2 regions of the Pelosinus baikalensis genome follow, and region 1 is predicted to be linked to the other one. Evidence: riboswitches for the same ligand, from Rfam matches in the RefSeq annotation. Region 1 holds a riboswitch; the other holds the start of a gene.
The links. Region 1 has a riboswitch for thiamine pyrophosphate ahead of thiD (bifunctional hydroxymethylpyrimidine kinase/phosphomethylpyrimidine kinase). Riboswitches for the same ligand answer to the same signal wherever they lie in the genome.
Positions count from the first base shown of each region.

Region 1 (15,274 bases):
TCCCCGCGTTCGTATTCAGCACGCAGCTCACTTCCCCGGTACATCATCAACGTTAAAGCACTAAGCATTGTAGGACGAATGGCATTTACTGCCTGAGCAGTGTGATAGGCGTGCTGCCCAGAACCTGCCTTCCCTCCAAGGCCAATGATTACCATTAGGGATAATTTTATGCCGGCAGCCACCACCTTCTGCCCTGCCTCGATAGATTGCTGTGCGGTAACCCCTTTATTCACATGACGCAGTACTTCGTCATCACCCGACTCCATTCCATAATACACCAGTTTTAATCCTGCTTTTGATAAGTTTTGTAGTTCTTCTGGTGTTTTTCGTAAAATATCATTGGGCCCTGCATAACAGGATACTCTGCGCAGTTTTGGAAAACGCTCTTTCAGTACTCTTAAAATCTCCAAGAGTGTCTCCGTTGACAAAACAAGAGCATTACCATCTGCTAAGAAGATACGGCGAATAAAATCCTTATATTGTTTGGCATGGTTAATTTGCGCCATAATTTCATCCATCGTTCGCATGCGAAAATCAATACTTCTGTACATATTGCAATAGGTACAGCGATTATGAGAACACCCAATGGTTACTCTTAAAATAAAACTTTCCGCCTCGCTAGGCGGACGAAACACAGGCCCCCCGGCAGTATCAAAATACATACACTTTCCTCCCTAATAAAAACAGCTAAAACGAATCGAACCACAAAGACGCAAAGTACACAAAGGGTTTTATCATTGTGCTTTTGTGGTTCGTAAAAATCACAGTACAATCTCCACTCTATCCCCGATTACAATTTCATCCTCACTGACTAAGGAGTCATATGCCAGCAGTATGACGCCTTTTTGAGCAGCAAGTCGTAAGGCTGCGGCAAAACCCGGATCAGTTTTACTGTTAGGGCTAAAACTTTTTACCCCTTTCATCTGGACCAGGAAGAAAATGTACCCCTTATAACCTTCCTCCACTGCTTTCATCATTTCAAGCACGTGTTTAGTCCCTCGCAACGTAGGAGCATCAGGAAACATTACCAGACCATCCTCTTCTAAGGTGACGCCTTTCACTTCAATAAATCCTCGGCAATCGGCTGACTCAAAATAAAGATCAAATCTAGACTTTCCATAGGTTACTTCTCTTTTCACCATATTAATGTTTGTGATTTCCGAAATACCTTTAGCCAGCAATGCTTCAAAAACAACAGAGTTGGGTACTTGCGAGTCAATATTAATCAAACAATCCTCTTTGTAGATGCCAATGATCGAAAATCTGGTTTTTCGCTCTGGATTTTTGGCTCGCTCCAGTATCACGATCCTTCCAGCAATAAAAAGTTCCCGACATCTGCCTGTATTTTTGACATGAACCACTTCTTCGATTCCGTCAACTAATACATGGGCAATAAATCGATTGACACGCTTTATAAAAATACCTTGTACGATATGACTATATTTCATGAATACCTGCCATTTATTTCTCCTTATTAAACAACGGAACAAACTGTCCATATCCTGCTTTTTCTAAGTCTTCTTTAGGGATAAAACGCAGTGCTGCCGAATTAATACAATAGCGTAATTTACAGGGTGCAGGACCATCATTAAATACATGCCCTAAGTGAGAATCCCCTGTTTTACTGCGCACTTCTGTACGAATCATGAAATGACTGATATCCTGTTTCTCCTTGATGACCTCTTCCATAATAGGCTTAGTAAAACTAGGCCATCCACAGCCAGAATCAAATTTATCTAAAGAAGTAAACAAAGGTTCTCCCGATACAACATCCACATAAATACCAGCCTGGGTATGATCCCAAAATTCATTTTGAAAAGCAGGTTCTGTTGCCTGATTTTGTGTTACCTCATATTGAATTTTAGTGAGTGTACGCTTTAGTTCTTCCTTATCTTTCATTCATAACACTCCTCTTTTTCAAATGCTCGTCTTTCCTATAGCCTGCCCTTATTCAATGAGATTAACCTATGTCTTTTATACCATACTATCAGGAACTACACAACCCTTGTTTTTAAACAAAAAGTCCCGCAACGTCTTTATAATAAACTGTTGCAGGACTATCGTGTTGTGTTCTTATTTTTTTATAATGTGGCGAAGGTTACACGCTGCTTGATAAGGATCAGCAGAAGCAATAATCGCTGATACAACGGCTGCTCCATCCGCGCCAGCCTCCATCACATGTTGAATATTATTCTTTTCAATGCCGCCAATGGCAACAACAGGTACCGAGACTCCCTCTTTTATTCTCCTAAAAGCTGCTATACTCACATGATCAGCATCGCTTTTTGTCCTGGTAGGAAATACGGCGCCGACTCCTAAATAGTCCGCCCCTTCATCTTGGGCTTTCACAGCCTCTTCCAAAGTGGAGGCTGATACACCAATGATTTTAGTAGGACCAAGTAATTTTCGTGCTACTGCTAAAGGCATATCTTCTTGTCCAATATGTACACCGTCAGCATCAATCGCTAAAGCAATATCGATCCGGTCATTGATTATGAAAGGGACCTTATATTTTCCAGTAATATGTTTTAACACCAAGGCTAACTCAAAAAAATCTAAAGTAGACACATTCTTCTCACGAATCTGTACTAAAGTAGCACCTCCTTTAATAGCCTCTTCCACTGTTGCCGCTAAATCCTTATTCCCCAGTAACTCTCGATCCGTTACTAAATATAAGGAGTAATCAACTGCTTTTTTATCCATTGGAAATGACACCGCCTTTCTTCATAAGCTCAGGTGTCATAGCCCACACGGCATCAAACAGCCGCATCCGAAAAGTACCGATTCCTTCTCCTGCCTGCAAAGACTGCTGTGCCAATTCCCCGGCTAAGCCCATGGTCATAATGCCTGCTGCCGCTCCCACAAACCACTCCTCAGTTGCTCCACAAAAAGAAGCAACCAATGATGTAGCCATACATCCTGTACCTGTAACTTGAGATAAAATAGGATGACCATTATTAATCAAGCAAACTTGATCTCCCTGAGCAATAATATCTTGCTTTCCGGTAATCGCAATTACACAGTTAAGCTTTTTAGAAAGCAGTTTGGCTACTGTTATTCCATCTTCTTCATCAGCAGTCGAATCAACACCCTTAATCTGCGCATCCAAGCCAGCCAAAATCTTCATTTCCGACATATTGCCACGAATGACCGACGGCCCCACTTCTTCTATGATTCGCTTGGCAGTGGCAGTTCGAAGACTGGTTGCTCCCACTCCCACGGGATCAAAAACAATGGGAATCCCTCGTTCTTTCGCCTTTTTGCCAACCGCCAGCATGGACTCAATACTCCGCGAATTTAAAGTTCCTATATTTAATACCAAAGAAGAAGCAAAGGAAACCATTTCTTCTACTTCTCCTATATCATCTGCCATAACAGGAGAAGCACCAATAGCCAGAGTTATATTGGCACAATCGTTCACTGTCACATAGTTCGTAATATGATGTACCAGAGGCTTTTTGTTTTTTACAGTTATGAGGCTGTCGGATATTTTTTGCAGGATTTCCATTCTTTTGTATACCCCCAAATGATTTTATAAAGTAGTGACGTAAAGAGTAGGACCGGTATGGTTGCTCCCAGTACAAACTCCATGGTAATAAACTGATGATACATAATAACCCCTAAGGCCCAAACTGCTAGGGCACTCCAATTTACAAGAAGTTCCGGACGCAATTGCCTATTTTTAATAATAAAATACTCAGTTAATAGTACCGCAAATAATGGAGCAAAAACAGATCCAATGGCAAGGAGGAAATTTTCATACTGCTCAATATTCACCCACAAAGCAATCCCCGTGCCAATCACCGTCATAACTAAAGCAATTCTTTTCTCATCTAGCTTCGGAAAAATATTAGCGAAACTAACACCAGCAGAATAAGCATCTAAAAAAGTAGTTGTTACTGTTGCCAGCACAATAATGCCTAGAGCTGATAATCCTAAATTAGCGGCCAGCATCATGGTAGAAGGTTTGGGATTACCTGCTATAATAGCAGCGCCTAAGCCAATCAGATACATCCAGCAGCTACCTATAAAATAACCTAGCCCGCTGCCCAAAGCTGCACTTGTTCTGCTTTTAGCAAAGCGTGTATAGTCAGCAATCAGCGGCAGCCAGGACAATGGCATAATAACACTCAATTCTAATGCCTCACCAAAAGACATTCCTCCAATAGGCGGTGCACTTAAAGCGGTACTATCTTTAAATACTACATTGCTCAATAGTACCGTAATACCAAACAACAAAAACACGGCTAACATATTCACTTTCTTTAAGCCGCCCTCTCTACCAAGAGCGATCCACAGAAGAACTAAGCCGCCAATCCCCATGCTCCAAAGAGAGAGCTGATCCATTCCCCACAGCATTTTGCTGATTTCATTAGCTGACCGGGCTGCAGCAATAATCATAACTGCTGTCCACCCTACAAGCTGCAGCACATTTAACACTGAAAATAAATAAGATCCATATACGCCAAAAGAAATACGAGTAGAGACGATAGCTGGTATCCTTTCCTGGGTACCAATGATACCGCCCAGCACCAAAATAATTACACCAACCACATGACCAATCACAATGGCTATTACTCCGCTTTGAAAGCCAAGAGGAGCTAATAACCCTCCTGTTAAGATTTCAGCAATGGATATTGCCGCACCAAACCATAAAAATAAAAAGTGATTAAAACCTAATGCATTATTACTTGTTTCATTCGTCATTTAACATACCTGCGCCTTTATATAAATTATAAAAATGATGAACAGGACCAACACCTTTGCCAATAGCAAAGGAGTGTTCAATCGCCGTGTGAATATATTCCTTCCCCCTAGAAACTGCCTCTTGCGCAGAATACCCCCTAGCCAAATTGGCAGCAATTGCAGCTGACAAGGTGCAGCCTGTGCCATGGGTATTTTGCGTAGCAATTCGAGGTGTACTCAAATATTGATAACTTTCTCCATCAAATAAAATATCGGTAGCATCATCTTCCCGATGTCCGCCCTTTAGCAGTACATACTTCGGTCCTAATTGATGAATGAATTTAGCAGCTTCTTCCATATCCTTCAAGCTATGAATCCTTAGCCCACTGATTTCCTCTGCCTCGGGAATGTTGGGCGTTACAACCGATGCTAAGGGTAGTAGGTAAGAGATCAATGCCTCTACCGCCTCGGGCTGCAACAAATAGTAACCGCTTTTCGATATCATTACAGGATCTACGACAATGTTCTGGGCATTATATTTTTTAAGACCATTTGCTATGGCTTTAATCGTTTCCGTACGAGAAACCATGCCAATTTTAACAGCATCTACTGTAATGTCATCAAAAATAGCTTCGATCTGTTTATCAATCACAGCTATATCAATATCCTGTACAGCAAATACGCCTTGTGTATTTTGCGCTGTCACTGCTGTAATCACACTCATACCAAATACCCCATGTGCCGAAAAAGCCTTTAAATCTGCTTGAATACCAGCCCCGCCACTTGAATCAGAACCAGCTATCGTTAGTACCTTCTTCATATAAGTTCCCCCTCTATTATAAATAAGAAAAATGCTGCGAGTTCTTGCGACTATAACAAAAAACATTTTGAACTGCGAAGGTCACGAAGAAGTACAAAGAACACGAAGGGTCTGTTTATATCTTTTTGACCGAGTCTTCGCATCTTCGTGTTTCATTGTTTTTTTAACTGCTCCTGATCATAATAAAAAAGCACATCCATAAGGATGCGCTTTAGCATACAAAGACTCTATAGCTCATCCCTCCGCTGGCATTACCCAGATCAGGTTAAAAAGGGTCATAGATTTCAGATCTATCTCTCAGCCGGCTCCTCCAGCTCCCCTTGACATGAATTATTCTTTTCCAGGCTCATCGTAACATATCTTACCTATCTTTTCAACCAAAGGATTTTACCGTTTGGCTTATAATTTGCAAATTTGCTGCCAAATATCAGTCTGACTCGCAGGCCTTCTAGGCTCTTTTAATCATGAAAGAACCTCTTCCTCATTTAATATTGTATTCCTGTCCAGTTAAGAAAATAAACCCACTTATAAAAAGTGGGTTCATTTTCACTGCTATCTATTTTGCAAGACCTTCAACATTAAGAAACATCAATCTCTTTTTTATGCTTCTTTAATTTTTTAATGGAACCCACACCCTGTTCAATCAGGACAAACAGTACAGGGATTAAGAATATTCCCAGGATTGTCGCTGCCAGCATGCCGCCAACAACTGCCGTTCCCATAGAATTTCTAGCACCAGCACCAGCACCTGTAGCAACTACAAGAGGCAAACATCCAATAATGAAAGCTAATGACGTCATTATGATAGGACGTAACCGTAATTTAGCTGCCTCAATAGCGGCTGCAACGGGTTCCATTCCCTTATCAACCCTAACTTTGGCATATTCTACAATTAGAATTGCATTCTTAGCCGACAATCCAATGAGCATAACCATCCCAATTTGCATGTAAACATCATTTTGTAAATTACGTACGAATTGGAATAAAAATGCGCCGAATATACCTGTAGGGACTGATAAAAGAACTGCAAAAGGTATACCAAAACTTTCGTAAAGAGCTGCCAAGCATAAGAACACAAACAACAATGCAAAACCAAAGACATAAGGAGCACGACCACCAGATATCTTTTCTTCACGACTCTGATCAGCCCATTCATAGCCAAAACCACTAGGCAATGTCTGTGCTGCCACTTCTTCCAGTGCAGTTAATGCTTGCCCAGAGCTATATCCTAGAGCTGGATTACCCCCTACTTGAATCGTTCTGTACCCATTAAATCGTTTAATTACAGGAGGTGCTGTAATTGTTTGCGGTTTTAATAAGGTATTTAAAGGTACCATGGCTCCAGATGAACTACGGACAAAGAAGAAACGAGTTCCCTCTACATCATTACGGAACTGCTGTTCCGCTTGCATAACCACTTTATAAGATCGACCAAAACGGTTAAAATCATTAACCTGCACCCCACCAAGAAAGGTCTGTAATGCAGTAAATACATCGTTTACGGGAACGCCTAACTGCTCTGCTTTTTCTCGATCTACATCAAAACGATAACCAGGAGTATCAATTCCAAAAGTAGAGTAAATCATCCCAATTTCTGGACGCTTACGAGCAGCAGCCATAAATTCCTTAGAAACCCTATCTATTTCTTCAATGGTATTGCCGCCTTTATCTTGAATCATCATGGTAAAGCCACCTACGGTGCCAATACCCGGTAAGGAAGGAGCATTAAAGGAAACAACCTTGGCCTCAGGAACACGGGAACCATTTATCAAAACTTTCATAACTTGCTGCTCAACACCTAGTCCTGGCGCTGTTCGTTCATCCCAGTCCTTAAGTTTTGTAAAAACAATCGCAGAATTTGCTTTCTGAGCACCAGCCAAAATATCATAACCTTGAACTACAATAGTATCCTCTACACCTGGCAGAGCACGCATATCTTTTGCTATTTTATTAGCAACAGTAGCGGTACGACTCGCACTTGCCGCCTCGGGTAAGCTAATACTTGAAATAAAGTACCCTTGGTCTTCACTAGGAACAAAGGAAGACGGTACTAATTGAAATAGCTTCCCAGTCACTAGCAATAGTAATACCAAGAACACAATACCTAAAACTGACCGTTTAATTAGTTTCGCCAAACCTCTACCATATCGTTCTATTGTCGCCTCAAACACATCATTGAATTTGTTGAAGAATTTCTCTAACATACCTGAATGAGCATTGGGATCATGAGGTTTCAGGATTAACGCACAAAGTGCCGGCGTTAAAGATAAAGCAACAATGGCAGACAATGCCATCGACACTGCTATGGTTAGAGCAAACTGTTTGTATAAAACACCTGTTGTTCCTCCAAAAAAAGCGACAGGAATAAATACAGATGCCAACACAAAGGCAATCGCAACAACGGGACCTGATACTTCACTCATAGCCAATTTCGTTGCTTCTTTGGGAGTCATGCCATTATATCGCATATGATGCTCCACTGCTTCAATTACAATGATCGCATCATCTACCACAAGCCCTATGGCCAATACCATGGCAAAAAGGGTCAGAGTATTAATAGAAAAGCCCATCACCATAAACGCACCAAAAGTTCCAATTAAAGAAACCGGAATGGCGAGCATTGGAATGAGAGTAGCACGCCAGCTTTGCAGAAATAAAAATACGACTAAAAGCACCAGTACCAGTGCTTCTGCAAAAGTTTTCGCAACTTCCTTCATAGATTCTCGTACGAATTTCGTATTATCTACGACCGAATAATAAGCAACATCCGAAGGAAACTTCTTGGATGCTTCTTCTAATTTTTCCTGAACCTGCGTAATGGTTTCTAATGCGTTTGCATCAGTCGTGAGTTGGACAGCAAAAGCTACTGCATCATGTCCATTAAGAAAAGACTGGAAGCCATACTCTTTGCCTCCCATTTCAACTTTGGCTATGTCTTTTATACGAATAAAGTTGCCATTCTGAGAGTTAACAATAATATTTTCAAACTCTTTTGGCTCAGTTAAACGCCCTTGTACTCTTGCCGTATATTGAAATTCTTGCTGAGAAGAAGTCGGTCTTTGACCAATGGTTCCCGCTGGAGCCTGGATATTCTGAGCACTAATAGCAGTCGAGACGTCACTCCCCGTGAGTTTCAACTGAGCCATTTTATCTGGCTGCAGCCAGATTCTCATACCATAATCGGCACCATATTCCATGATGTTCCCTACACCTTTGATTCTTTTCAAGTCTTCGATAAGGTAAATGCTGCCATAATTCTTTAAGAAAGTACTATCATAGCTTCCATTAGGAGACCATAATGTAAAGATTAGAGAATTATCTGGAGAAACTTTACGAGTTGTAAGACCTGCTGTGGTAACTTCCGAAGGAAGAGACGCATTGGCTTGTGCTACCCGATTTTGGGTTTGTACCGTTGCCATATCAGGATTTTTACTCAAATCAAACTTTGCAGTCAACGAGTAGGAACCTGAATCAGAACTCGTTGATTGCATCGAAACCATATCTTCTGTCCCATTGACTTGTAGTTCAATCAATTGGGCCATCGTCTGTTCTACAACTTCAGCATTCGCACCAGTATAACTACCACTTACACTAACTTGCGGCGGTGTAATTTGCGGATATTGGGCTATCGGCAAATTAAACGCTGAGATTGAGCCAATTAATACAATAACAATCGATAATACAATCGCAAAAATGGGACGATCAATAAAAAACTTAGCCACCAGATTACCTCCTATTGCTTCGCCGGAGTTTGTAAATCATCCGGGCCAATCATTGTTACCGTTACAGGTGTTCCTGGCGGAGTCTTCAAAAAGCCTTCTACAACAACACGGTCATTTTCTGTCAACCCCTCATCCACTACCCACATGTTACCAATTTTTGTGCCCATTTTAACTGCTCGTGTTTCTGCTTTTTCACCTTCGCCAACCACAGTAACGAGAGTTTTATCCAGCATTTGCTGCACGGCTCTTTGGGGAATTAAGAAAGCTCCAGAACGCACCTCACTTTGTACCGCAACACGAGCAAACATACCAGGAACCAGAAGCTTGTTAGGATTGGCAAAAGACGCTTTAAAACTCAATGTACCTGTGCCAGTTGCTAAGCCTTTATCTACCTGTTCAATTTGCCCAGTGAGTGGATAGGTAGATCCATCGCTGAGAATCAGCTTCAAATCCCGTCCCCATTCAGCTGGAGAAGCACCTTTATTTTTAGCAAACTGTAAATATTCATTTTCACTCATACTAAACTTTACCATGACTGGGTCAACTGAAGAAATCGTAGCCATGATTGTTGATCCTGCCGTTACAAAGCTGCCAATACTTAAATCATTAATATCAATCCTGCCATTCAATGGAGAAAGAATCATTGTGTCCTCAATATCTTCCTGTGCTTGCTGCACCTTAGCCCAATTGGCATTTGCTGCAGCGGCATTTTGTTTTTCTTCTGCCAATGCATTATCTAGGGTCTGCTGGGCAATGGCACCTTGCTCTGCAAGCTGATTATATCTTCCAACATCCTTACGAGATTTGGCTAGCAAGGCTTCTGCTTGAGCAGCTGTTGCCTGATTTGTCAGTAACGCGGAATTATATTGACGACTGTCAATGCGAAATAAAGGTTGCCCTTCTGTTACTTCCGCTCCACCTACTACCATTTTATCCACAATATTACCAGAAACCTTAGCCCGTACTTGAACTTCATTTTTGGCCTCTATTGTCCCAACAAATTCATATGCAATTGGAGTATCTTTCCGAACTACCTGCATCGCTTTTACTTCCACAGCCTGCGGTGCTGGTGCTGCCTGCTTGCTGCAGCCGCTTATTATCACCATACTAAAAATAATTAATGCCATATAATTGCGCCATCTTACTTTTGAACTTATGCGAACCAAATTACTTACCTCCCTTAACTCTGCTAACACTAATTTTTACCTGCTGTTACTCCACTGTTGTATTCATATCATAAACACCTTAATGGAATATACCTTATGTAAGGTAGAATTTTTCCATATATATTGAAATCACTCCTTTTCAAAATGACTATTCAGTCAATCTTATTTTTATTCGACGAATTTATTACAATCCCTTCCTGCAAATCACTTTTTTTATTTTTGTGTCGGTCTTTTTTTAAAGTTGAAGATTTAAAAAAGATGTCAAATAAGACACCTTTTTCTGATTATTCTCCCATTAGAATTTTTTCATGAATTTTTAGTATCATCTGCCCATACGTTTTCCCAGGGACAGCCCATTTACCATTTAAATCCGTCCATGTAAGAGCTTGCCCGAACTTATCTGTACTTTTCACTAGATTATATCGGGGATCAACAATGGACAGCGCTGGCGGCCTTGTTGTCGTATACGCCAACAAATGTTGAATCTGCGCCCTAACACCAATTTGTGCCGAAGGGAACCATGCCCCCTTGACACCGTTACCTGTTGTTCCCAGTCCACAGTAATTATTCTGTAATGGTATCACATCACCACCATAACGAAAATTACCCGTTTCATGTAATGCTTGTGCAAATGCTAAATCTGGACGTATTCCTTCCAATCCTGCCTCTTGGTAATAGTACTCAACCAATTGCTTGGGAGTGGTTGTAAGTAAAGGCAAGGGATTTCGCTTTAGAAGATACGTTACACATTGTTCTTGCGTGGCGATTGATGATCCCATTATCGTAAAATCGACTACGACTTCATTCTTTAAATAATTTTTTTTAACCGTTGTAGTTTGAAAATTTCCAAAAGCCAAGGTATTGGATATGGGGATTATCCAAAGAAACATCAACCCAAAACATATTTTAATAAAGCTAAATTTCCTCAATTTCTACCTCCCATAAATCACATTCCTTCCATATAAAGAACTATTTTACAAAGATCTATATAATCCTGCTTCCATTTTTTCTTTTATTGTTCTAACCGAATCGTTAAAGAATCATGCTCTATCTCCTGAGCCTTTTTTCCCATAAGGGAAAAAGCCCATTGAACGGAAGGTCCCAACGTCAAAGCAATAATGATGGTACCAATACCAATCGGTCCTCCTAGAAAGTAGCCTAACATTGCAATACTACTTTCAATGACAGTTCTAACTTTCCACACTGGATAACCTGTTTTAGTAACCGCTCCCACCATGAAGCTATCTCTAGGACCGCCCCCCAGAGCAGCAGAAAGATAAAAAAAACTTCCCCAGCCAATAATTAAGATACCTGCCAGTAAGAGCCCGCTTTGGAATAACCAATAAGTAGGATCAGGAATCCACTTATTATCCATAATTACATCCATAAAAAAACCAATGAAATACATATTAGCAATGGTACCCCAGCCTGGCTTCATTCCTAAAAAGTAACTGGCAACAATCACTAAAATTCCTGCTAACTGGGATACTTGCCCTAAGGTCAATGGAAGATAATGAATTAATCCTAGATGAAGAGCATCCCATGGTGATGTTCCCAAATTGCTCTTAATGGTCATTACAATTCCAAGAGCAAAAAGAAATAATCCCCAAAGTAAGAAAATGAGTCTTTTTATCATGCGTCGATTTCCTCCTGTTAGTACAGTCTCAACTCTGAATCTGTAAGTATATAGGATTAGGATTGATGCTGTATTTTTATAAATATGCTACATAGAAGTTATCAATACATGATAACGAACTTCCCGATTCAAAACCTGCTGCTTACTTGATTCATGAAAACAAAGAAGCATTGTTGATGTTAATTAACAATGCCTTCACTATTCTTATTTTCTTATCTTACTTCATGGCTTACTCAAGATCAAGAACAATATCTGCAGGATGCCAAGAGATAAACGGATCAAGCTGGGAGACCTATAATTTGTCCTGCCTACTTATGATGCCCCTCCCGCTATCATAAGCTTTTTCTCGATGTTAGTCTCAAATGATCCCACAATTTTAATGCGTCAGAAACAAATCGTTTCATCTGAAATTGCAAAACTACAAAGCACAGATGATGCAGCGGAAAACACAAAACAAATTCATCAACTTCAACAACAATTAGAAAAAATTCAAACTACACTCCAACAAATACAGGAAAGTGAGCCTAGTCGTAGCAATGACCAAGATAATACTATCTCCACAACTACTCAAAGCATTTCATCAAACATCGGTCCCGCCTATATCGTTCAACTTGAGCAGTAAAGTATCCAAAGCGTTCGTACAAGTATATTCTGAATAACTACAACAGCAAACTAAGCAGAATGTGACCGTCTTCTCAGCTTAGAAGGCGGTCACATTCTGCTTAAATACTATTAATTACTTACTATTTTCAGAAAGCAAAATCACCATTTTTAAATACGGGTATTTCTTTCCCTGCTGCTGTCGTTCCAATGATTTCAAGATCCTTGGATCCGATCATAAAATCTACATGTACCAAAGAATCATTGACACCCAATGCTTCTAATTCTTCTTTTGCCAAGTTCTCACCATCTTTGATGCACACAGGATACGCTTTTCCTATAGCCAAGTGGCATGAAGCGTTTTCATCAAATAACGTATTAAAATACAGGATATTTGAATTGGAGATTGGTGAATTGTAAGGCACCAAAGCCACTTCACCAAGATAATAAGAACCCTCGTCTGTCTCAATCAGTCCTTTTAGAATCTCATACCCCTGCTCAGCAGTAAAATCAACGATCTTCCCATCTTTAAACGTAAGAGAAAAATGATCAATGACATTGCCATTATAAATTAATGGCTTTGAGCTCACTACGGTACCTTGAATACCTGTTTTTTTAGGTAAAGTAAATACTTCTTCCGTTGGCATATTGGCGACAAATTCCAATCCTTCCGGAGTATATTCCGAACCACCAAGCCATATATGATTCTTAGGAAGTTCGATCTTCAAATCCGTACCTAATGAATTTTTATACTGCAGATACTGAAATTGATTCGAATTTAAGAAATCTGAACTTTTCTTTAAATTTTGCTTATGCTCTTCCCAAGCTGCAACTGGATCTTGTGTATCGACTCTCACCGTTTTAAGAATAGCATCCCAGAGCTTAGCAACCGCTTCATCCTCTGATAATTCAGAAAAAACTTTTTTAGCCCAAGATTTAGTAGGAATGGATACAACACACCAGGTATTTTTATTACTCATCAATCTTTCTCTATATTCTTTGAGTGCCGTGTTACTGGCTTTCTGCACCTTTACTAATCTTCCAGGATTCACATCCTTGAGAAGTTCAGGATCAGATGCGGCAATGCTGACAAAAGCGGCTCCTTGTTTTACATAAGACAAATAAAAATCCTTCTGCCACTCTGGAAACTCTTCAAACACCTCTTCCGGTGCCTGCAGGAATCGAATCTTAGACAATAACTCATCTTTCCAGGTAACAACAACATCTCTTGCGCCCTCTTCATAAGCATACTGGGCTATCATTCTGGTAAAAGAGGCACATTCGATGGGCGAAGCAATTACCAAGGTTTGCCCTTTTTGAATATTAACCCCCGTTTTTACAATAAGACGTGCATATTTTTCCAGCATTGTATGATCCATCATTTTTCCCCTAGCTAATTTCTATCAAACGAGATAGAAATCACTACGTTTCACTCCCCTCATATTTACCTTCATCAACACTCTTACTACAAAGATTTTTCACATTCCTATCCTATTACCTACAAAGGAAAAGTAAGCATCCATGGCGTAATAAAATTAAAGGTATATTTTTCTTATTTTAACATTCAATATACGATGTAACAACTATCTTATTTAATAAGGATACACGCATAATAAAACTATGTAAAATTTAGTAAAGAAAAATAGTTCAATTTACTGTTTTGATGATATTAATTTTGAAGCACAAAAATGCAAAGGTTATGAAGCTTTCGACAAAAATATATCTTTAGCTTAACACATATTTCTATCTTTTATGCAACAGATAGAATAAAAGGAAGTAGCATCATGCTACTTCCTTTTATTTTAAACTAATCCTAGCCACTTCCAATACGTAGCCCCTAGTATCATGATCAAAAGATAGGCGATAACGGTTAATGGAATACCTGTTTTGATAAAATCCTTTACTTCAAAGGTTTCAGTACCATAGGCGACCATATTCTGTGGCGCATTAACAGGTAAAATAAAACCAAAGCTCACAACATACTGTAAGATCATCGTCATTCCTACTATATTGACGCCTGGAGTCTTCACGCCCTGCAGTATGGATATAATAATTGGTATCATAGCTGCCGCCAGCGCCGTAGCACTGGCAAATCCAAGGTGAATAATAATAAGAAATGCTGATAAAACTGCCAGAATCATTAATATTGGCATCGTTTGCAAGCCAAAAATGGTAACAATTATCTTTGCAAGCCATGTAGCAGCTTTGGTCGAAAGAAGTGCCGAACCAAGACTAATACCAACCCCGAATAAGAGTAATGTTCCCCAAGGTATTTTAGACTGAGCTTCCTTCCAGGTCATAATACCAATACCAGGTAATAGCATAATTGCAATGGCAGCAATGGTCGTAGAAGAAGTGTCGAAGGGATGCAGAATCTTCTCCGTTGCCCATAAAACAAGAAGTATTACCGATATTATCATTAACTTCTTTTCATTTGATTTCATAGGTCCAAGTTCAGTCAAAGCTTTAGCAACCGCTTCTTTTCCACCTGCAATTTCATCTGTTTCAGGAGGCATCAGTTTCATTAGCACGTAGTACAAAGCCACAGACATAAAAATGGAAAAAGGAACAGCAGCGATAAACCAATCTAGCCAGCTAATATAAATACCAAGCTGCTTCTCAATAAAACCTAATGCAATCATAT
Region 1 covers NZ_JAJHJB010000025.1:58,853-74,126, forward strand. The annotation lists gene LMF89_RS16560 (radical SAM protein) at 1-662, opposite strand, end outside; gene sfsA (DNA/RNA nuclease SfsA) at 762-1,448, opposite strand; gene msrB (peptide-methionine (R)-S-oxide reductase MsrB) at 1,462-1,899, opposite strand; gene thiE (thiamine phosphate synthase) at 2,074-2,703, opposite strand; gene thiM (hydroxyethylthiazole kinase) at 2,696-3,508, opposite strand; gene cytX (putative hydroxymethylpyrimidine transporter CytX) at 3,472-4,707, opposite strand; gene thiD (bifunctional hydroxymethylpyrimidine kinase/phosphomethylpyrimidine kinase) at 4,697-5,506, opposite strand; TPP riboswitch at 5,727-5,837, opposite strand; gene LMF89_RS16595 (efflux RND transporter permease subunit) at 6,085-9,228, opposite strand; gene LMF89_RS16600 (efflux RND transporter periplasmic adaptor subunit) at 9,240-10,424, opposite strand; gene LMF89_RS16605 (glucosaminidase domain-containing protein) at 10,679-11,323, opposite strand; gene LMF89_RS16610 (YczE/YyaS/YitT family protein) at 11,407-12,030, opposite strand; gene LMF89_RS16615 (hypothetical protein) at 12,380-12,652, shown strand; gene LMF89_RS16620 (aminopeptidase) at 12,780-14,012, opposite strand; gene LMF89_RS16625 (DASS family sodium-coupled anion symporter) at 14,433-15,274, opposite strand, start outside.

Region 2 (15,274 bases), on a different contig from region 1:
TCTCAAGCTACTATCTTTGATAAGCTGACAGAAACTATTGAAGCAGGCGGCACGCAGGTCATGCTCCAAGGTGGTCTAAATCCAACCTTGGGTTTGGATTATTACGTTGAATTACTCACCTATATCAAAAAGAATTTTAATATTGCCATTCACTCTTTTTCCCCTGCAGAAATTATGCATATTGCAAAAAAAGAAGAACGATCGGTAATTGAAATACTAAAAAAGCTAAAAGCGGCGGGTTTAGACTCGTTGCCAGGCGGCGGTGCTGAGATCTTGGTGGATGAGGTGCGGCAAAGAGTTAGTCCTAAAAAAATCAGCGCTGGAGATTGGTTGGCGGTTATGGAAGCTGCCCATCAGGTAGGGCTTGAAACAACAGCGACGATGGTGATTGGTATGGGAGAATCCTATGCCCAGCGTATGGAACACATGGAAAAGATAAGGAATTTGCAGGAGAAAACAGGAGGCTTTCGCGCTTTTATTATTTGGTCCTATCAACCTGGCAATACAGAGCTGGGTGGGGAAAAAGTATCTACTTGGGACTATTTAAAGACACTGTCTGTAGCTAGATTGTATTTCCACAATATCAAACACATTCAAGGTTCCTGGGTAACCCAAGGGCAGAATATTGGGCAATTGACATTAGCTTTTGGTGCTAATGATTTGGGCAGTATTATGCTGGAAGAAAATGTGGTCAAGGCTGCCGGAACATCTTTTCAAATGTCAATTGAAAAGATGATAGCTCTCATTGCCGAAACTGGCAAACAGCCAGCGCAGCGTGATACACAGTATAATATAATAAGAACCTTTGAGTAAGAGTATTTTAACGTAATAATAAAAATTGATATGTATTGATAATTTTTTAAAAGGTCAATACATAGTAAGGATGGTTAGTGTGGATATACAGGCAGACTATGCGGTAATTGGCGGCTCAGGAACCTTATCGAGTAATTTTCCTTTAGGAAGCAGTGATCCGGGTGTAGTAATGATTGATGATCATGTACAGTTTGCTACACCCTATGGACTTAGCCCTATCTTTTCCTTGTTTAGCGTGGATGATTGCCAAGTGCTTACGTGCAAAATGCACGGTTGGCGCAGCGGGGTGAGTCGGGCGGATGCTTCAAGGCAAATCTTTTGGGTCTTTCGTAAGGTGGGTGTAAAGCGTATCATCAGCGAAGGTGGTGTAGGTACTGCAAATCACCTATTAGATCCTCGTGATTTTGTAATACCAGATGATTATCTTGATCTATCCGTACGAAAAGATGTGGAGCTGGATGGTAAATATCTACTCATTATGAGAGAAGCATTGTGTGCTGAAGTGCGCAGCACGTTAGTAAAAGCTACTCGCAAACATTATGACGGTCGTATTTTTACTCGGGGTATTTATGCAAATACTGATGGTCGTCACTTTGAAAGTCCGGCAGAGGTTGCGATGATGAAAGGGCATGCTGATATTATTGGTCAGAGTATCTGCCCAGAGGTGTATTTAGCAAGGGAAATTGGGGCATGTTATGCAGGACTTTACTTTGTAGTCAATTATGGTGAAGGATTGGTCAAAGAATGGTCGCATCAGGATTTAAAGGATATTTTTTATGATGATGCTCCGATGATTAGTAGGATCATTTTAGATACAATTCGGAATTTGTCGGCAACAGGAAAATGTGCCTGCCGCGATTTACGGAAGGAAACTTTGCTAAAGGGCATTTACAATAAGTAGCATTGTATGCTATATTTTGATTTAATATCTACATGTAGGAGGAATCTTTTTTACTATGCAAAATAAGCAAAATCAATTAATTCTAATTATGGACTTCGGTGGTCAGTATAGTCAGCTGATTGCCAGACGTATTCGTGAGTGCGGCGTGTACTGTGAAATTGTGTCATTTAAGATATCAATTGAAAAAATAAAATCTATGAGTCCCATTGGTATTGTTTTTTCTGGTGGTCCTTCCAGTGTGTATGGAGATAAAGCACCGAAATGTGATCCGCAAATCTTTGATTTGAACATTCCTATTTTGGGGATTTGTTATGGAATGCAATTAACAGCTTACACCTTAGGTGGTAAAGTTGCACATTGTGAATCTCGTGAATATGGCAATACACGTTTATTAATTGATAAAAATACAGATATCTTTTCGGAGTTAGGATCAGAAACACAAGTATTGATGAGCCATGGTGATTATATTGAAACGCCTCCAGCTAATTTTGTGGTTACAGCACATACGGCTAATACTCCAGTAGCAGCAATGGCGAATGCACTGCGTAACATCTATGGCGTACAATTCCATCCAGAAGTAGTACATACGCCAGAAGGAATGAAAATAATCCGGAACTTCTTATTTGATATCTGTCAATGCCGTGGCGATTGGAATATGGGTTCTTTTGTGGATCAGGCGATTGCAGCCATCCGCAAACAAGTGGGCAATAAACGTGTGCTTTGTGCCTTAAGTGGCGGTATTGATTCCTCGGTAGCTGCTGTACTAGTGCATCGGGCTGTTGGTGATCAATTAACTTGTGTATATGTTAATCACGGTTTTATGCGTAAGAATGAATCGGAGCAGGTGGTTAAAACCTTCCGTGATGGATTTAATATGAATTTGGTATACGCCAATGTTCCTGAGCGCTTTATGAATCGTATTGCCGGAGTTACAGAGCCGGAAGCAAAACGTAAAATTATTGGTGACGAATTTATTCGCGTATTTGAAACGGAAGCCAATAAATTAGGAGACATAGACTTTTTGGTGCAAGGTACTTTGTATCCTGATGTCATTGAAAGCGGTACGGATACGGCTGCTGTCATTAAAAGTCACCACAATGTAGGCGGCTTACCGGAAGATATGAAGTTTGCATTGGTGGAACCATTACGTGATTTATTTAAAGATGAGGTTAGGGCGCTGGCTAGAGAACTGAATTTACCAGAAGAAATTGTATGGCGTCAACCTTTTCCTGGTCCTGGTCTTGCGATTCGGATTATCGGCGAGATTACAGAAGAACGTTTGGAAATCTTGCGTGAAGCCGATGCAATTGTTCAAGAGGAAATTAAAAAAGCGGATATGTATCGCAAAGTATGGCAATCCTTTGCTATCTTGCCTGCCATGAAGAGTGTTGGTGTTATGGGGGATGAGCGTACCTATGCTTATACAGTCGGATTGCGTATCGTGTCCAGTGAAGATGGTATGACAGCTGATTGGGTAAGAATGCCATATGAAGTACTAGATCAGATTTCTCGTCGTATTGTAAATGAAGTAAAAGGTGTAAATCGCATTGTGTATGATGTTACATCAAAACCGCCTTCTACAATTGAGTGGGAATAAACAATAAAATGCCTTGCAACCTTTATGATATAAGGGTGTTGCAAGGCATTTTTTTATGAAGCGTACTATAATTAAGATCAAGCTGCATCTGGTAAAAGGTGAAGATGTTTGTATAAGATATACCTGTAAGGTCATGGGTAGCAGGTTAATTTATATGATGATGAAGGAAAAGGGGCTATTGAATATAAATAGGAAAATAAAGTTTATCTGAGAACTGTACTTCGACAAATTTTGTATTAATGTATACATTATAATGATTAATGTATAAAAAATAGAAAGGAAATTGTCATGAAAAATTTATGGTATATGATAGATCACTTACGCGAAGAGATGCACGTAATGGCACTCAAAAAGGGAATATCACATCCAGACGTTTTAGTGGTTAGTCAGAGGCTGGATGAAGCAATAAATGAATTTTATAATGTTGACCTAATTCGAAAAGCTGGATAAGAATGAATTAAATATTTGCCTAGTGTGATGGTTGGGCAAATCCTTATTAAGTGCGCCTAGAAACCTTATTAAGGGCTTGTAGGCGCTTTATTATGAAGCATACTAAAAAAATACTGTTTTTATAGATTGAGCTTTTGCTGTTTCGTTATGAAGATTCTTTCTAAGGTAGGTTGAATTGTAATAAAACTGATATATATGTTATAGTTAAGAGAGTCTGATAAGGAGGGGAGTAAAATTGATGTAAGAGAGATTTCTGCAAAAGAGACATGGTATTTGAGATATAAAGTAATGTGGCCAGAAAAAGATATCGAATATATAAAATTAAAAGATGATGAATTGGGAAAACATTTTGGTTTATTTGTGAATCATCGCTTAGTTTCTGTAATATCGCTTTTTGAAAAAAATAATGTAATCCAATTTCGAAAATTTGCAACCCTGCAAGAATTGCAAGGTAAAGGTTATGGAAGCGTGTTATTGAATTGTGCATTAAAAGAGGCAGAAAAACAAGGTGCAAAGTCATTTTGGTGTAATGCAAGAGTGAATAAAATCGATTTCTATAAAAAATTTGGCTTTGAAGAAATAGAAGAGGCTGTAACAAAAGATGGAATGAAATATGTGAAGATGAGTAAGAATTTTTAAAAAACGTCACAACAGATGTGACGTTTTTATTCATAGCTAAGATAGAAAGATCGTAAAATTTGTTATATAATGTGAAGCGTGGCTAAAATCTGAAGGACCGTAATGGTGTTTGAGAGATTAGGGGAAAGACTAAAATAGACGTAGGATAGGGATACTAAAATGCATGAAATATGCATCCTATGCTAGATGAGCAGCGATTATCAAAAATAGGTATTTTTACTATGCTGATCTTTGCTGATAAGGGGAGATAATTATGGTTAGTGATAATAAGAGAATGACTCCATTACAGTGGGGGACTCTCTGGAAAGATTGTATTTTTATTTTTTTCATATTTTTTATTGGTTTGGTATCGGTGTTATATATATATGCTAAATCCTTATTGATACTTTTATTTGTTACTGCATTATTGTTTATCTTGCTCGATCCGATAGTGCTTCGGCTTTCTCGTTCAATTTCCCGTGGAGTGGCAGTACTCTTGGCTCTATTCGGTTTTTTTGGTGTGCTGGCAGTGCTTATGAGTGTGATTTTTCGCACCATATTACCTGATTTAGCAGGTTTTATCCGCGAGTTTCCAAGCTTTATTATTCATTTTGATTCTTCTGTTGTGGTTAATATGCTACCCGCTGAATTTGCAGAGTATGGCAATCAGGTGTTGCGTGATACGGTTGTTTTTGCCGTGAATATGGTAAAAGAATCGGTGATACCTTTAATTCGTACTTTTTCAGGAGTTGCAGAAATGATTGCAGTACCTTTCTTAACTTTTTATTTATTAAAAGATGGGCGAAAGATTGCCTCTTCTATAGCAGAATTTTTACCGCCTTTACAGGTTAAGCGCTTTGCTGCTTTCTTTGGTGATATTAATATTGTGCTGGGCGGTTATATCAGAGGACAGATGTTAATTTCTATTTTTTCAGGTTTTGTTGTGTTTCTGGGAAGTTATATTTTTGGTCTGCCTTATGCTCATGTTTTGGCATTAGTATCTGCTTTATCGGAGTTTGTACCTGTTATTGGTTCTATAATAGCCACGGTTCCAGGTACTTTGCTTGCTTTGTCCTATTCTCCCTTGTTAGCTTTTAAAGTACTGCTATTTTATATTGTTTTATTAAAGGTAAATCATAATATTATATATCCCAAAGTAGTCGGCAAAGCGATTAAGGTTCACCCTGTATTTATCATGGTTACCATTTTACTTTTTGGTCATCTTTTTGGCATCACAGGAATGTTATTTGCCGTACCGACGGTTGCAGTAGGTCGAGTATGGTTAATTCATTTGCTGGATAAATCCAATACTCTTCATGAGTGATCTCTATGCTATCTGTTCTTAAAATGAAGAATGAGACTTATAACCTAATGCTTAGGCTATAAGTCTCATTTTTCTTAGCAATAAGGAAATGAAGCTCTTCCAAAGTCCAATTAAGATCTGATCTCATTGTAAAAAACGATTATTTTAGCCACGGGCAGATTGGCTGGATATGAAGATTTTCCAATGAATAGGAAGGTTCTGGATGAAAAATGGCGAAAGTTGTATAAAGAATTGAAACGTTTGATACGCAGGAGGAAATAACTGTGAAATATGCAGTTTCTTTTACGTTGCTAACGGTGCTGATTATTACATTTTTATTAGGTGGAACTTTCATTTTGCTTATTAAGCAAGAAATAGCAGGAGAAATCATTCCTTGGTCAAGATATAAGGATGGGAGTATTGCCCTTTCAGAGGCTAATGACAATGATCGATTATACCATAAAGACAGAAAAAAGATTTTGGTACTTCATTCCTATCATTCGGAAATGCCTTGGGTAAAATTAGAAGAACAGGGCATTAAGTCGGTCTTCCAACAAGATAAGCAGGCAGTACTGTATTTTGATTATATGGATACGAAACAGAATATTACTTCTGATTATTTAGACAGTTTATATAAGCTCTATGAGCAAAAATACAAAGGAAAGAAATTTGATGCAGTCATTGTTACGGATAATGCAGCTTATGATTTTGCATTAGCACATCAGCAAACACTTTTTCCTTCTACCCCGATCATTTTTTGTGGTGTAAATTATTTTGATGAGGCTGATATACAAGATAAAGCATGGGTAACTGGTATCATTGAGGACGTTGATATAAAGAGTACGATTGAAGCGGCCTTATCGTTACAGCCACAGGTGACAAAAATTGTTGTCATCAATGATGAGACGACAGTTGGTAAAGCTAACAAGCAATTACTCGAAAAAATCATGCCTAGCTTCGATAGCAAAATACAGTTTATTTTTCTAGAGAAAATGGCGATGTCTGAAGTGTTGGAGAAGATAGCTGCTCTTTCTGATGATACAGTAGTCTTGCTGATGACTTTCAATGTGGATAAAGATGAAACTATTTTTAGCTATGAAGAAGCAGGGAAACTAATTGGAGCGAATAGTAAGGTGCCTGTATACTGCTTTTGGGATTTTTATTTAAAGTCTGGTATGTTGGGCGGTAAGGTAACCAGTGGGTTTAATCAAGGGAAAATAGCTGGTGAATTAGCTCGGAAAGTTGTCTTCGAAAGAATTCCTCCAGTTGATCTACCTGTGATAAAGGAAAGTATTCAGCAGTATATGTTTGATTATCATGCATTGCGTAAGGCTGGAATTAAAGAAGAAGCCTTGCCTGTCGGCAGTGTTGTTGTAAATAGTCCTATTACCTTCTATGAGACATATAAATATTTAGTGTGGTTCTTAACAGTGGTATTTATGATATTGCTATTGCTGGTTGCCATATTGGCGATTAATATAAACAGTCGAAAAAAAGTTGAAGAAGAAATTCGTCATTTGAATAGGGAACTAGAGAATCAAGTATCCGAGCGAACAAGGGCATTGCAGGATACGAATTCTGCAATGCGGCATACCTTAGAAGATTTGCAGCAAACTCGTAGTCATTTAGTAGAGGTTGAAAAGATGGCTTTATTAGGAGAGTTAGTAGCGGGTGTGGCACATGAAATTAATACGCCAGTGGGGAATAGCATTACGGCAATTTCCCATTTGTCAGAGAAAACAGGCGAATTGGATCGGAAATTTTCAGATGGACAGATGAAAAAAACAGATTTACAAATGTATTTAGAGTCTTCGAATCATGTAAGTAAGATTATTTTTACGAATCTGGAACGGGCTGCTGAATTAATCCGCAGTTTCAAAAAAGTGGCAGTTGATCAATTGGTGGAAGAACGACGCAGTTTTCAATTGGAAGAATACATACAAGATGTATTGGTAAGTTTGAGACCGCAATTAAAAAAGACCCATCACAAGGTAAATGTGAATTGTCCAGAGGCAATTAAAGTCTATTGGTATCCCGGGGCTTTTTGGCAAATCATTTCGAATATGTTAAATAACTCTATCATGCATGCTTACGAGCCAGATGATGCTGGCACGATTACCATTGGAATTTCTTACTCAGCTGGGATCATCACCTTAACCTATGCAGATGATGGAAAAGGGATGGCACCGGAGGTGCAGAAGAAGATATTTGATCCTTTTTTCACCACTCGTCGAGGTACTGGCGGTACTGGTCTTGGTATGCATATCGTATACAACTTGGTTGTTTTTAAAATGGAGGGTACGATTGAATGTGCCAGTCAGTTAGGGGTTGGTACTGTGTTTACAGTAAAGCTTCCTGAACGTATCCAAGGAAAAGGAGAAACGAATCATGTATGATGAATTATTATTTGCAGATGAAACCGATGTAGTAGAGCCAAAGATAGTTGATAAGATAAAGGTTTTAATTGTTGATGATGAAGAAGAAGTGCATATTGTTACGAAGCTCGTATTAAATGATTTTGTTTTTGAAGGAAAAAAGATTGAGCTGCTCAGCGTTTACTCTGCCAGTGAGGCGAAGGAAGTATTACTTAAGCATGAAGATATTGCCCTTATTTTATTAGATGTAGTTATGGAAAGGGCGGATGCTGGTTTGCAGCTGGTGAAGTATATTCGGGAAGTGATGGGCAATAACCTAGTTCGGATTGTATTACGTACAGGGCAGCCAGGGGAAGCCCCGGAGGCAAGAGTCATTGTAGAATATGATATTAATGATTATAAAGAAAAGACAGAGCTGACAGCGCAAAAGCTGCTGACAACTTTGATTTCTGCTTTGCGTTCCCATCGAGATTTGTTGACAATTGCCATGAATAAAAGAGGTTTAGAAAAGATTATTGAGTCTTCACCGGAAATTTTCCGCATGCAATCGATGCAGAATTTTGCAACTGGCGTATTAATGCAGCTGATTGCTATGTTAAGGCTAAACAAAAATAGTTTGTATTTGAAAGTATCCAGCTTTGCTGCTACCCGTAAAAAGGATGGTGAAATTAAAGTATTGGCAGCAACTGGTGATTTTCACATACAAAATTATGAGAAGCTTTCTCAAGATATACATGACAAGCTGGACTATGTCCTGGCGGCAAAACAAAGTATATTCTTAGAAGATTATTTTATCTTATATTGGCAAAGTGCTGATGAACATGTATATTTGATTTACATGGAAGGCGATCAAAGACTTAGCGATCTGGACCGACGCCTATTAGATGTTTTTTGTCTGAATGTTTCATCTGCTTTTGAAAATTTAAAACTGCATTTAGAGATGTATGATACGCAGCGGGAAGTTTTCTTTCGTTTGGCGGAGGTGGCAGAAACAAGATCCAAAGAAACGGGCAATCATGTACGGCGTGTAGCAGAATATGCTCGTCTTTTAGCAATGAAATACGGGTTGTCAGAAAAAGATGTAAATACCCTTCACTTAGCTGCTCCCATGCATGATATCGGCAAATTGGGTATACCTGATGAAATCTTAAATAAACCAGGGAAATTAACGCCGAAAGAGTTTGAAATTATTAAGCTTCATGCTAATATTGGATATGATATGTTAAAGGGGTCCCATTTGCATATGTTGCAGGCAGCGGCTATTATTGCAAAAGAACATCATGAGCGATATGATGGAACAGGATATTCTTCTGGATTACAAGGTAATGAGATTCATATTTTTGCTAGAATAACAGCCGTAGCGGATGTGTTTGATGCGCTGAGCTGTAACCGGGTATATAAGAAAGCTTGGCCATTGGAAGATGTATTATCTTATTTCCAGGAAGCTAAAGGAGGGCAGTTTGATCCTGAATTGGTAGAGTTGCTTTTTAGCAATTTAGATGAATTCTTGCAGGTGCAGGAAAAATTTGCAGATGATTTTCATCATACAAGTGTTTAAAAATAGGCAGAATAATACTTAAATAAATGGAGGTTGAAATACAACATGAGTCTACATATTAATGCAAAAAAAGGTGAAATTGCCAGTACGGTGCTAATGCCTGGTGATCCTCTAAGGGCTAAATTTATTGCTGAGAACTTTTTAGAAGATGCAGTTTGCTATAATGAGGTTCGGGGCATGTATGGATACACTGGATTTTATAATGGGAAAAAAGTTTCAGTGCAAGGTTCGGGAATGGGAATCCCTTCCATATCGATTTATGCTAGTGAACTAATGACAAGTTATGATGTGAAAAATATTATTCGTATTGGTACTTGTGGTTCGCTGCAAGAACACGTAAAGATCAAAGATGTTGTTTTGGCTATGGCAGCATCTCACGATTCCAATATTAATCTTCAACGTTTTGCAGGTATGACCTATGCACCGACTGCCAGCTTTCAGCTATTAAAAAAAGCATACGATGTTGCTGCGAGTTTAGGGATTGAAGCAAAAGTGGGGAATGTGTTAACAACCGATACGTTTTATCATGATGACCCTGAAGATTGGAAACGCTGGATGAAATTCGGTGTTTTGGCAGTAGAAATGGAGACGGCAGGGTTATATACCTTAGCTGCCAAACATGGTGTAAGTGCTTTGACCATTGTTACAGTGAGCGATAGCTTAGTAACAGGTGAGGCTACATCGGCAGCAGAACGTCAAACCACTTTTACGCAAATGATGAAAATTGCTCTTTCGATGGCAGAATAAAAACATTGCATATTAGAGGTACCTGTATTATACTTTAGTCAATCGAATAATAATGCTAGGGGAGCCGTTTGGCAGAGCGGGAAGAAATTCCTGACCCTTTGAACCTGATGTGGTTAGTACCAACGTAGGGAAGCTGCTTTATATTTATAGCAATTGATATAAGCTTATCCTTTTTGGGGATAAGCTTTTTTATTTAGAAATAAATCAGTATAATACGATTCGAAAACAATTGAATAATTGGCTGGGGGAGCCGTTTGGCAGAGCGGGAATAAAAATTCCTGACCCTTTGAACCTGATGTGGTTAGTACCAACGTAGGGAAGCTGTTTTTATATATTTTATATAAATATTGATAAAAGCTTATCCTCTTTGGATAGGCTTTTTTATTATATTGAGGAGGTGAATGGGGTGGAGGTAGTGTTAAATGGAACAGTTGCGAATGTAGATAAGGAGATGAATTTGTGGGAGTTTTTGCTTTCTAAGGAACTGGATCTTGAAACAATTATTGTAGAATATAATGAGGTAATTGTAAAAAAGCAAGAATGGAATATGATTATTCTGCAAGATAAAGATCGTTTAGAAGTATTGAAATTTGTTGGCGGAGGTTGATTAAAATAATGGATCAATTAGTAATTGGCGGTAGAAGCCTGCAGAGTCGTTTATTTATTGGTACAGGTAAGTATTCAGCAGATACGCTGATTCCTGAGATTGTTAAAAAATCTGGCTCAGAGGTTATAACAGTGGCGTTACGCAGGATTGATTTTAATTCTCCTACGGGGAATGTGATGGATCATATTCCTTCCGGCATGCAGCTATTACCTAATACTTCTGGGGCCAGAAATGCCCAAGAAGCAATACGGATCGCTCGCTTAGCAAAAGCGGCGGGGTGTGGTAATTGGATTAAAATAGAAGTCATTTCGGATAATAAATATTTGCTGCCCGATGGTTACGAAACCATTAAGGCCACAGAAGTTCTAGCAGGAGAAGGGTTCGTTGTATTACCTTATATCAGTCCGGATTTAATGGTGGCTAAGCAACTAGTTGAAGTTGGTGCAGCGGCAGTTATGCCCCTGGGTGCGCCGATTGGCAGTAATCGAGGATTAAAAACCAAGGAACTTCTGAGAATTCTGATAGAGGAAATTGCTTTGCCTGTAATTGTTGATGCAGGTATTGGTAAGCCTTCGGATGCCTGTGAGGCTATGGAAATGGGAGCAGCAGCTTGTTTGTTAAATACTGCTATTGCCAGTGCCAACCAGCCAGAATTAATGGCGGAGGCATTTGGCATGGCTGTAGCTGCTGGACGAAAAGCGTATTTGGCAGGACTGGGACGTTCTGAGAAGTATGCTAGTTCATCATCACCTCTTACAGGATTTTTACATAGTAGTATCTCGGAAAATCCTATTTAGGACGACAAAGGATAAACATAACTAACGCTTCAGCCTGCTACTTAACCTACGCTTATAGTTATGTTCGTCCTTTGCCTGTTTATGGCTATAGATAGTTCTTCTCCGAGAGAATACACATAATTAGGGGAGGGGAGAATATGAGTTTTTATGACGAGTATTTACAGTATTCAGAAGCAGATATGGAAGAAGTCTTTCAGCATACAACTTCTGCAGACATTGAAAGGATTATTGGAAAAGACAGATTGACCCCAAGGGATTTTCTAGCCTTACTGTCACCTAAAGCAGAAGATTATTTGGAATGGATGGCACAAAAAGCGAATCAATTGACGGTACAGAACTTTGGACGTGTCATTTTACTCTATACGCCAATGTATTTGTCAGATTACTGCACGAATAAATGTACGTATTGTGGCTTTAACGTAACCAATGCCTTTACTCGTAAGCAATTGACCATGGAAGAAGTGGAAAAAGAAGCGCAAACGGTTGCAGCTTCAGGGATTCAGCACATTCTAATTCTTACAGGTGATGCTCCTGCCATTGCGGGTGTTCCTTACATGAAAGAGTGTGTGGCAATCTTAAAGCGCTATTTTTCATCCATTGCGATCGAAGTCTATGCGATGGAAGAAGAAGAATACGCTCAATTAATGGAAGCAGGGGTAGAAAGCATGACGATGTACCAGGAAACATATAATCCGATTCTGTATGATCGTCTTCATGTAAAAGGTCCTAAGAAGGACTATCGTTACCGTTTAGATGCACCGGAGCGAGCTTGTAAGGCTGGTATGCGAGCGGTTAATATTGGTGCTTTATTAGGTCTTGATGATTGGCGGAGGGATGGTTTTTTTACAGGACTGCATGCTAATTATTTGCAAAATAAATATCCGGGTGTCGAAGTGAGTATTTCCTTGCCTCGCATACGTCCTACTATGGGGAACTGCGAGACGGGAAATAGTGTAAATGATAAAAGCATCGTGCAATTTATGACGGCTTTTCGCTTGTTTATGCCAAGGGCGGGTATGCCTCTTTCTACCAGAGAAAATGCAGAATTCCGCAATCACGCGATTAAATTAGGTATTACCAAAATGTCTGCCGGTGTACAGACGGCCGTAGGGGGGCATATTGATAGCCAGGAAAACTCTGGTCAGTTTGCTGTCTCTGACACTCGCAATGTAAAAGAAATGTCAGATGCGATCCTGCAATTAGGATATCAGCCTGTGTTTAAAGATTGGCAAGCTATATGACGAAGAAACAAAAGGGGGGAGTGAGTGGTATGAACCGGAAGAATCCTTTACCTACTGATTTATATTGTATTACAGCAGAAGACTATTCTTTAGGGCGCAGCAATGTTGAGATCGTAAAACAATGGATTGCTGCGGGCATCAAGGTAATTCAATATCGTGAAAAAGACAAGGATATGAAAAAAAAGTATGAAGAATGCAAGATCATACGGGAACTAACCAAAGAGGCTGGCGTTATGTTCATTGTAAATGATGATATTGATTTGGCTATGATGGTACAGGCTGATGGAGTACATATTGGCCAAGATGATTTTCCCTTAGAAGCTGTACGACAGCTGGTTGGCGATCAAATGATCATTGGTATTTCTACTCATTCGCCGGAGCAAGCACAAGGCGCAGTCAAATCCGGGGCTGATTACATAGGGGTAGGACCCATTTTTAAAACCTCCACCAAGAAAAACGTGTGCGATCCAGTTGGTTTAGAATATTTGAAATATGTAGTTGATAATATATCCATTCCTTCTGTGGCGATTGGAGGAATCAAAGAAAGTAATGTGATCGAGGTTGTTCATTGTGGTGCAAAATGTATTGCCATGGTAACAGAAATCACTCAGGCTCAAGATATTGGCAAAAAGATTAATGGGATCAGAAAAATAATAAAAGGCATGGAGGAGAAAAAATAATGGCTTATACCACACAAATGGATGCAGCGAAACAAGGCATTGTAACGAAAGAGATGACCGCGGTGGCTCTTAAGGAGAACGTAGACGTCGCTGTATTGCTGCAATTAGTGGCTCAAGGAAAGATTGCCATACCTGCGAATAAGAATCATACTTCACTTGATCCAGCAGGCGTTGGACAAGGACTAAGTACAAAAATCAATGTTAATTTAGGTGTGTCAGAAGATTGCTGCGATATTGAGCAGGAAATCTGTAAAGTAAAAAAGGCGATTGAATTAAAAGCAGACGCGATTATGGATTTAAGCTGTTTTGGCAAAACCCGGGAATTTCGCCGCAGGTTAATTGAATTTTCACCAGCGATGATTGGTACGGTTCCCATGTATGATGCCGTTGGTTTTTTGGATAAGGAACTGAAACATATTACTGCGGAAGAATTTTTATCTGTGGTTAAGAGGCATGCAGAAGATGGCGTGGACTTTATGACCATTCATGCTGGACTAAATCGTGAAACAGCAAAGAAAGTTAAGCAGGAAAAAAGGCTCACAAATATTGTATCCAGGGGTGGTTCGTTACTATTTGCCTGGATGGAATTAAACAATCAGGAAAATCCTTTTTATGAGTACTACGATAAAGTATTAGATATTTGTGCTGAACATGATGTTACGATTAGTCTGGGAGATGCCTGCAGGCCTGGATGTACTCAAGATGCAACAGATGCGTCTCAAATCCACGAATTAATTGTATTAGGGGAATTAACCAAACGAGCTTGGGCAAAAAATGTACAAGTCATTGTAGAAGGACCTGGTCATATGCCTTTGAATCAAATTACAGGTAACGTGATGCTGCAGAAAAAATTATGTCATGGTGCGCCATTTTATGTACTGGGACCTTTGGTTACGGATGTGGCACCCGGATATGATCATATTACCAGTGCCATTGGGGGAGCGATTGCTGCTGCTGCTGGTGCCGATTTCTTATGTTATGTAACCCCTGCGGAACATTTGCGACTGCCAACTATGGAGGATATGAAAGAAGGTATTATCGCCTCGCGAATTGCTGCTCACGCTGCTGATATTGCCAAGGGAGTGCCAGGAGCACAAGAGTGGGATAATCAGATGAGTCAGGCTCGGGCTGATATTGATTTTGATAAAATGGTTGAGTTGTCCATCGACCCTGAAAAGTCAGGAAGGTACCGCAAAGAATCCTTACCGGAACACGAAGACACTTGCACCATGTGCGGTAAAATGTGCGCCATGAAAACAATGAAAAAAATCCTAAATGGCGAAGAAGTAGACATTTAAACAAAGTAAGATAAAGAAGGCAGCTTGCAGAATGAATTCTGTGAGCTGTCTTCTTTTTTGTAGAAGTTATAAGCTTTTGTAAGGGAAAAAGATGTGATCTATGAACCACAAAGGCACAATGCCGCTGCGAATCCTTTGTGTCCTTTGCGCCTTTGTGGTTCATTTTATATCTTTTGACGCCCAATATTTTTCTTACCTAATCCAAAATCACTTTCAAATGTTCTTCCAGTTCTTCGCGGCTTATTGCGCCACGTACTGTTTTCTTAATGGTGCCGTCCTTGTAAAAGTG
Region 2 covers NZ_JAJHJB010000015.1:37,455-52,728, reverse strand. The annotation lists gene mqnC (cyclic dehypoxanthinyl futalosine synthase) at 1-813, shown strand, start outside; gene LMF89_RS12090 (MTAP family purine nucleoside phosphorylase) at 893-1,714, shown strand; gene guaA (glutamine-hydrolyzing GMP synthase) at 1,770-3,311, shown strand; gene LMF89_RS12080 (Spo0E family sporulation regulatory protein-aspartic acid phosphatase) at 3,600-3,761, shown strand; gene LMF89_RS12075 (GNAT family N-acetyltransferase) at 4,035-4,400, shown strand; gene LMF89_RS12070 (AI-2E family transporter) at 4,654-5,703, shown strand; gene LMF89_RS12065 (sensor histidine kinase) at 5,967-8,078, shown strand; gene LMF89_RS12060 (DUF3369 domain-containing protein) at 8,071-9,615, shown strand; gene deoD (purine-nucleoside phosphorylase) at 9,661-10,362, shown strand; TPP riboswitch at 10,410-10,510, shown strand; TPP riboswitch at 10,596-10,698, shown strand; gene thiS (sulfur carrier protein ThiS) at 10,769-10,969, shown strand; gene LMF89_RS12045 (thiazole synthase) at 10,975-11,766, shown strand; gene thiH (2-iminoacetate synthase ThiH) at 11,904-13,007, shown strand; gene thiE (thiamine phosphate synthase) at 13,037-13,687, shown strand; gene thiC (phosphomethylpyrimidine synthase ThiC) at 13,687-14,985, shown strand; gene trxA (thioredoxin) at 15,182-15,274, opposite strand, start outside.
Region 2: linked by a shared signal. The riboswitch ahead of thiS (sulfur carrier protein ThiS) and the one ahead of thiD (bifunctional hydroxymethylpyrimidine kinase/phosphomethylpyrimidine kinase) in region 1 are both predicted to bind thiamine pyrophosphate.